Regions from separate parts of the Streptomyces sp. NPDC013455 genome, predicted to be linked through region 2. Evidence: riboswitches for the same ligand, from Rfam matches in the RefSeq annotation. Region 2 holds a riboswitch; the other holds the start of a gene.

Region 1 (3,162 bases), on a different contig from region 2:
CTCGCCCGCCGGGCCGCCGGGATCGGTGTGGAGCTGTTCGTGGTGGACGACGGCTGGTTCGGCGCCCGCACCAGCGACCGCGCCGGCCTCGGTGACTGGACACCCAACCCCGACCGCTTCCCGCACGGGCTGCGGCCCCTCGCCGACCAGGTGCACGGCCTCGGCATGCGGTTCGGCATCTGGGTGGAGCCCGAGATGGTCAACCCGGACAGCGACCTGTACCGCGCCCATCCCGACTGGGTACAGCACCAACCGGGACGAAAGCGGACGGAGATGCGCAATCAGCTCGTCCTCAACCTCGCACGCGAGGACGTGCGGGAGTACCTCTGGGAGCAGTTGGACACCCTGCTCTCCAGCGCCCCGATCGACTATGTGAAGTGGGACTTCAACCGCTGCTTCACCGACGCCGGCTGGCCCGGCGAACCGTACCCGCAGCGCCTGTGGGTGGACCACGTCCGCGCCCTGTACGCCCTGCTGGACCGGCTGCGCGCCGCGCACCCGCAGGTCGCCTTCGAGTCCTGCTCGGGCGGTGGCGGCCGGATCGACCTCGGGATGATGAGCCGCACCGACCAGGTGTGGACCTCCGACAACACCGACCCGCTGGACCGGCTCGCCGTCCAGCACGGCTTCTCGCAAGTCCACCCCGCGCGCGTGATGGCCGCCTGGGTCACCGACAGCCCGAACAGCCAGCTCAACGGCCGGATCAGCACGCTGCGCTTCCGCTTCGTCAGCGCGATGGCGGGCGTCCTCGGCATCGGCGGTGACCTCACCCGGTGGACGGACGAGGAGCTGTCCGAGGCCCGGCGGTGGGTGGAGCTCTACAAGGAGATCCGTCCGGTCGTGCAGCGCGGGGAGCTGTACCGGCTGCGGCCCCCGGCGGGCGGCCTCAGCGCCGTGCAGTACGTGCGGGGGGAGGAGGCCGTGGTCCTCGCCTGGCTGGAGGCGCAGCGCTACGGCGAGCCGGCGCCGGCGCTGCGGCTGCGCGGGCTCGATCCGACGGCGTCGTACGAATGCCGCGAAACGGGCGAAGTGCACTGCGGTGCGGTGCTCCTGCACCACGGGCTGCGCACGGAGCTCAAGGGATACCTGGATGCGACGGTTCTCCGCCTGCGCCGCATCTGAGTCGTCTGTCCCAATTGCTGACTTCGCCCCAACTGGGCCTGAAAAAGGGAACCCTGGCGAGAGGTCGCGTGAGCAGCGTCATATCCGTGGCCGAGCGTTACCAGTCATGTCCACGTAATAAACGTGCCGTAAAGCGGAATTGGCAGGACGCGCGGTGCGGAATGCACGCTGAGTGACAGCGATTACCCGGATCCGATCACCCGAAACCCGAACAACGGGAACCGGCTGCTTGTTTCCGTACGACTCGCTCGCTTACGTTCGCCACCAATCCGGACGGAACGCCGAATCCTGCCGCCGCCCGGAGTCCCCACACCCATGACCCGTGTCCGGCAGGAGCGGGGGACCCACCAGGTACGACTGCCTGTCCCGGTCTCCGTGACAGGCCAGGGGTGCAGCCGTGCACGCACGGCCGGGCAGCTCCAGCCCGAACCCGACAGCTGACCTCGCAGGCGCCGGAGAGGAACAGCGCCATGCCCGCGAAGGGTAAGCACCGACGTCCCAAGACCCCGCGTTTCTCCCGCTCCATCGCCGTCGCCGGCACCGGCGGCGCCGCCCTGGCCCTGCCGCTTCTCGGGGCCACCGGAGCGCACGCGGCCACCCCCGCGCAGCCCGTCCCCGGCAAGGCCGTGCAGTCCCTTCCCGGCACGGCGAAGAAGGCCCCGGCGCAGACGGGTTCCACGGTGCGCACCTACACCGTGAAGTCCGGCGACTGCCTCGCGGCCATCGCCGACCAGCAGCACGTCGGCGGTGGCTGGCACCGCCTCTACGACGACAACCGGCAGGCCATCGGCGACGATCCCGCGCTGATCCACCCGGGTCTGAAGCTCACGCTCGGCGGGAAGGCCGCACCGTCCGGCACCGGATCCGCCGCCCCGAAGCCTCCGGCCGCCCCCAAGGCCCCCGCGGCCAAGTCCTCCCCGGCCCCCGAGTCCTCGCCGGCCCCCGAGTCCTCGCCGGCCCCCGAGTCCTCGCCGGCCCCCAAGGCCCCGGCCGCCAAGCCTGCCGCCGCCGAGACCGCCACGACCGGCTACACCCTCCCGGTGGCCGGCGCCGGCGTCGGCACCGCCTACCGCGTGGCCGGCAGCATGTGGTCCAGCGGCTACCACACCGGCGTCGACTTCGTCGTACCGACCGGCACCCCCCTCAAGGCCGTCGCCGCGGGCACCGTCGTCTCCGCCGGCTGGGGCGGCGCGTACGGCAACCAGGTCGTCCTCAAGCTGAACGACGGCCACTACGCCCAGTACGCCCACCTCTCCCAGCTCTCCGTCTCGGCCGGCCAGACCGTGACCGCGGGCCAGCAGGTCGGCCTGTCCGGCGCCACCGGCAACGTGACCGGCCCGCACCTGCACTTCGAGATCCGCACCACGCCCGACTACGGCTCCGACATCGACCCGGTGGACTACCTCCGCCGGCACGGCGTCTCCGTCGGCTGACGGCCCCCGCTGCACCACCTGCCTGACACGCCTCCGAAGGCCGGACCCCGATCCCCGGGTCCGGCCTTCGGTGTACCGGCAGGCGTATTCCTGGATTGCAAATTCTTTAAGAGTGTCTCATCTCACCGTTCGTCAACCCCGTCCTACGGTCGCGTAAGTCACATCCGAAGGTGAATCATGGTCCGCTGTGGCAGACGATTCGAAGAATGACAACAGATCAGTGATCGGGTCGTACGTGGCGGTGGGGGACAGCTTCACCGAGGGCGTCGGCGACCCCGGGCCCGACGGGGCGTTCGTGGGCTGGGCCGACCGGTTCGCCGTACTGCTCGCCGACCGCCGCCCCGAAGGCGACTTCCGATACACCAACCTCGCCGTGCGCGGGAAGCTGCTCGACCAGATCATGGCCGACCAGCTCCCGCAGGCGGTCGACCTGGCCCCCGACCTCGTGTCCTTCTGCGCGGGCGGCAACGACATCATCCGCCCGGGCACCGACCCCGACGAGGTGGCCGAACGCTTCGAGCGCGCCGTGGCCCGGCTGGCCGAGGCCGCGGGCACGGTGATGGTGACGACCGGCTTCGACACCCGCGGTGTCCCCCTCCTCAAGCAC
Region 2 (3,162 bases):
ACGAGGAGACGGCCAAGTGACCGAGCTCGCCACGATGGAGTTCCACCCTCAGCCGCAGCCCGGTGAGGCCAGGCCCTGGGCGTTCCCGGCCCCCGAGCGCGGCACGCTGGACAACGGCCTGACCGTGCTGCGCTGCCACCGCCCCGGCCAGCAGGTCGTGGCCGTGGAGGTGCTGCTGGACGCGCCCCTGGACGCCGAGCCGGCCGGCCTGGACGGCGTCGCCACGATCATGGCGCGGGCCTTCTCGGAGGGCACCGACCGGCACTCCGCCGAGGAGTTCGCCGCCGAGCTGGAGCGCGCGGGCGCCACTCTCGACGCGCACGCCGACCACCCCGGCGTCCGGCTCAGCCTGGAGGTACCCGCCTCCCGGCTGGCCAAGGGCCTCGGCCTGCTCGCCGACGCCCTGCGCGCGCCGGCCTTCGCCGAGAGCGAGGTCGAGCGGCTGGTCCGCAACCGCCTGGACGAGATCCCGCACGAGCTGGCCAACCCCGCCCGCCGGGCCGCCAAGGAGCTGTCCAGGGAGCTGTTCCCGGCGTCCTCGCGCATGTCCCGCCCGCGCCAGGGCACCGAGGAGACGGTCGAGAAGATCGACGCCGCGGCCGTACGCGCCTTCTACGACCGCCATGTGCGGCCCGCGACGGCCACCGTGGTCGTCGTCGGCGACCTGACCGGCGCCGACCTCGACGCACTGCTCGGCGACACCCTGGGCGCCTGGACCGGCACCCCGGGCGAGCCCCGGCCCGTGCCGCCGGTGACCGCCGACGACACCGGGCGCGTGGTCATCGTGGACCGGCCCGGCGCCGTGCAGACCCAGCTGCTCATCGGCCGGGTCGGCCCCGACCGGCACGACCGGGTGTGGCCGGCCCAGGTGCTCGGCACGTACTGCCTCGGCGGCACCCTCACCTCCCGCCTGGACCGCGTCCTGCGCGAGGAGAAGGGCTACACGTACGGCGTGCGCTCCTTCGGGCAGGTCCTGCGCTCCGCGCCGGACGGCACGGGCGCCGCGATGCTCGCCATCAGCGGCTCCGTGGACACGCCGAACACCGGCCCGGCGCTGGAGGACCTCTGGAAGGTGCTGCGCACCCTCGCGAGCGAGGGCCTGACCGACGCCGAGCGGGACGTCGCCGTGCAGAACCTGGTCGGCGTGGCGCCGCTCAAGTACGAGACCGCGGCGGCCGTCGCGAGCACCCTGGCCGACCAGGTCGAGCAGCACCTGCCCGACGACTTCCAGGCGACGCTGTACCAGCAGCTGGCCGCCACGGGCACGGTGGAGGCCACCGCGGCCGTCGTGAACGCCTTCCCGGTGGACCGTCTGGTGACGGTCCTCGTCGGCGACGCGGCACGGATCAAGGCGCCGGTCGAGGCGCTCGGCATCGGTGAAGTGACCGTCGTGGCGGCCGAGTAGCCGAGCGGCGGCACGCGCGTGGGGCCCCGGCGACCGGTCGACGGACCGCCGGGGCCCCACGCTGTTCCACTCGCTCCCTCAGATGCCCGTTTTGGGGCGGAGGTTGCCTGTCTGCCCTGTGGGATGCGCTACAAACCGAGGGATTCGTTTGAGGATTGAAAGCGGGCCGCCGTAGCGTCGTCCGGGCTGTTCGTCAGGCAGTGCGCCGCAACCGCGGCACCGGACAGCCATCGCCGAGTCCCCGTACGGCGCGAGCCAGGGGAGCCGGGGACCCATGCAGTCCCTGGGGTGAATCGGGCGCCCGCCAGGGGGCCCGTAGGAGACCTTCCTGCTCCGAACCCGTCAGCTAACCCGGTAGGCGAGAGGGAAGGAAAGGACCAGCCACTTCATGGCGTTCATGTGCGCCACCGGGAAGCACCGCAAGCCCGGCCGGGTCAAGCGGACCACCGCCCAGGCGGCCGGCGTCGCGGCCCTGACCACCACCGGTGTGATCGGCACCCTCGCCGCCTCCCCGGCGCTCGCCGCGGAGAACTCCACCGAGCAGACCGGCCTCACCCCGGTCCTCACCGTGAGCGACGACGTCGCCGAGCAGATCGACGCGCAGGCCGCCGCCCAGCAGCAGGCCGCCGACGAGCGGGCGGTCGAGGCAGCCGCGGCGAAGCTGGCCGCCGAGAGGGCCGAGGAGGTGCGCGAGGCCAGGGCCCGCGCCGCCCGCGAGGCCGAGCGCAAGCGGCTGAACGCCTTCGTCAGCCCCATCGCGCACTCCTACGTCTCCACGGCCTACCAGGCGAGCAGCGGCCTGTGGTCCTCCGGTTCGCACACCGGCATCGACTTCCACGCCGCCAGCGGCACCGCCGTCCACGCTGTGGGCTCCGGCACGGTCGTCTCCACCGGCTGGGGCGGCGCGTACGGCAACGAGATCGTGATCCGGATGGCCGACGGCATGTACACCCAGTACGGGCACCTGTCCTCCATCGGCGTCACCGTGGGCCAGAAGGTCGTCCCGGGCCAGCAGATCGGCCTGTCCGGCGCCACCGGCAACGTCACGGGCCCGCACCTCCACTTCGAGGCGCGCACGACCCCCGACTACGGCTCGGACATCGACCCCGTGGCCTACCTCCGCAAGCACGGCGTGAACGTCTGACGCGCACCGCACGCCCCTCCGAAGCCCCGGCTCACCGAGCCGGGGCTTTCGTCGTTTTTCACGGCTTCCGCCGGATGTGCTGACCAAAAAATATCCATGGATTACGACCCGCCGTCGGCAATTACCGCTCACTGGAATAGAGTCACGGAACACGCGTCGGCGACGGCGTTTCACGGGGATTAATGCGGAGGTCGGTCATGCGTATTCCGGCGCACTCGGTGTGCACGGCGATCCGGGACGACATCGTCGCCGGTGTCTACGAGCGCGGCAGCCGCCTCACCGAGGAAGTACTGGCCCGCCGCTACGGCGTCTCGCGCGTCCCCGTGCGGGAGGCGCTGCGCACGCTGGAGGCGGAGGGCTTCGTGGTGACGCGCCGGCACGCGGGCGCGTGCGTGGCCGAGCCGACCGAGCAGGAGGCCGCCGACCTGCTGGAGATGCGGATGCTGCTGGAGCCGCTGGGCGCAGCGCGGGCCGCCCAGCGGCGCACCGAGGCCCATCTGAAGGTGCTGCGCGGGCTGGTACGGCTCGGTCAGGAGCGGGCCCGGCGGGGGCACAGCGAGGATCTGCGCTCGCTGGGCGGCTGGTTCCACGAGACCCTCGCGCAGGCCTCCGG

The links. Region 2 has a riboswitch for cyclic di-AMP ahead of ABZ576_RS07150 (M23 family metallopeptidase). Riboswitches for the same ligand answer to the same signal wherever they lie in the genome.
Region 1: it holds a riboswitch for cyclic di-AMP, as region 2 does, so the genes downstream of both, ABZ576_RS22110 (LysM peptidoglycan-binding domain-containing M23 family metallopeptidase) here and ABZ576_RS07150 (M23 family metallopeptidase) in region 2, are expected to answer to the same signal.

Annotation. Positions count from the first base shown of each region.
Region 1 covers NZ_JBEYCX010000013.1:185,285-188,446, reverse strand. The annotation lists gene ABZ576_RS22115 (alpha-galactosidase) at 1-1,122, shown strand, start outside; cyclic di-AMP (ydaO/yuaA leader) riboswitch at 1,431-1,587, shown strand; gene ABZ576_RS22110 (LysM peptidoglycan-binding domain-containing M23 family metallopeptidase) at 1,593-2,555, shown strand; gene ABZ576_RS22105 (SGNH/GDSL hydrolase family protein) at 2,776-3,162, shown strand, end outside.
Region 2 covers NZ_JBEYCX010000003.1:117,742-120,903, forward strand. The annotation lists gene ABZ576_RS07140 (pitrilysin family protein) at 1-20, shown strand, start outside; gene ABZ576_RS07145 (pitrilysin family protein) at 17-1,405, shown strand; cyclic di-AMP (ydaO/yuaA leader) riboswitch at 1,627-1,781, shown strand; gene ABZ576_RS07150 (M23 family metallopeptidase) at 1,794-2,549, shown strand; gene ABZ576_RS07155 (GntR family transcriptional regulator) at 2,747-3,162, shown strand, end outside.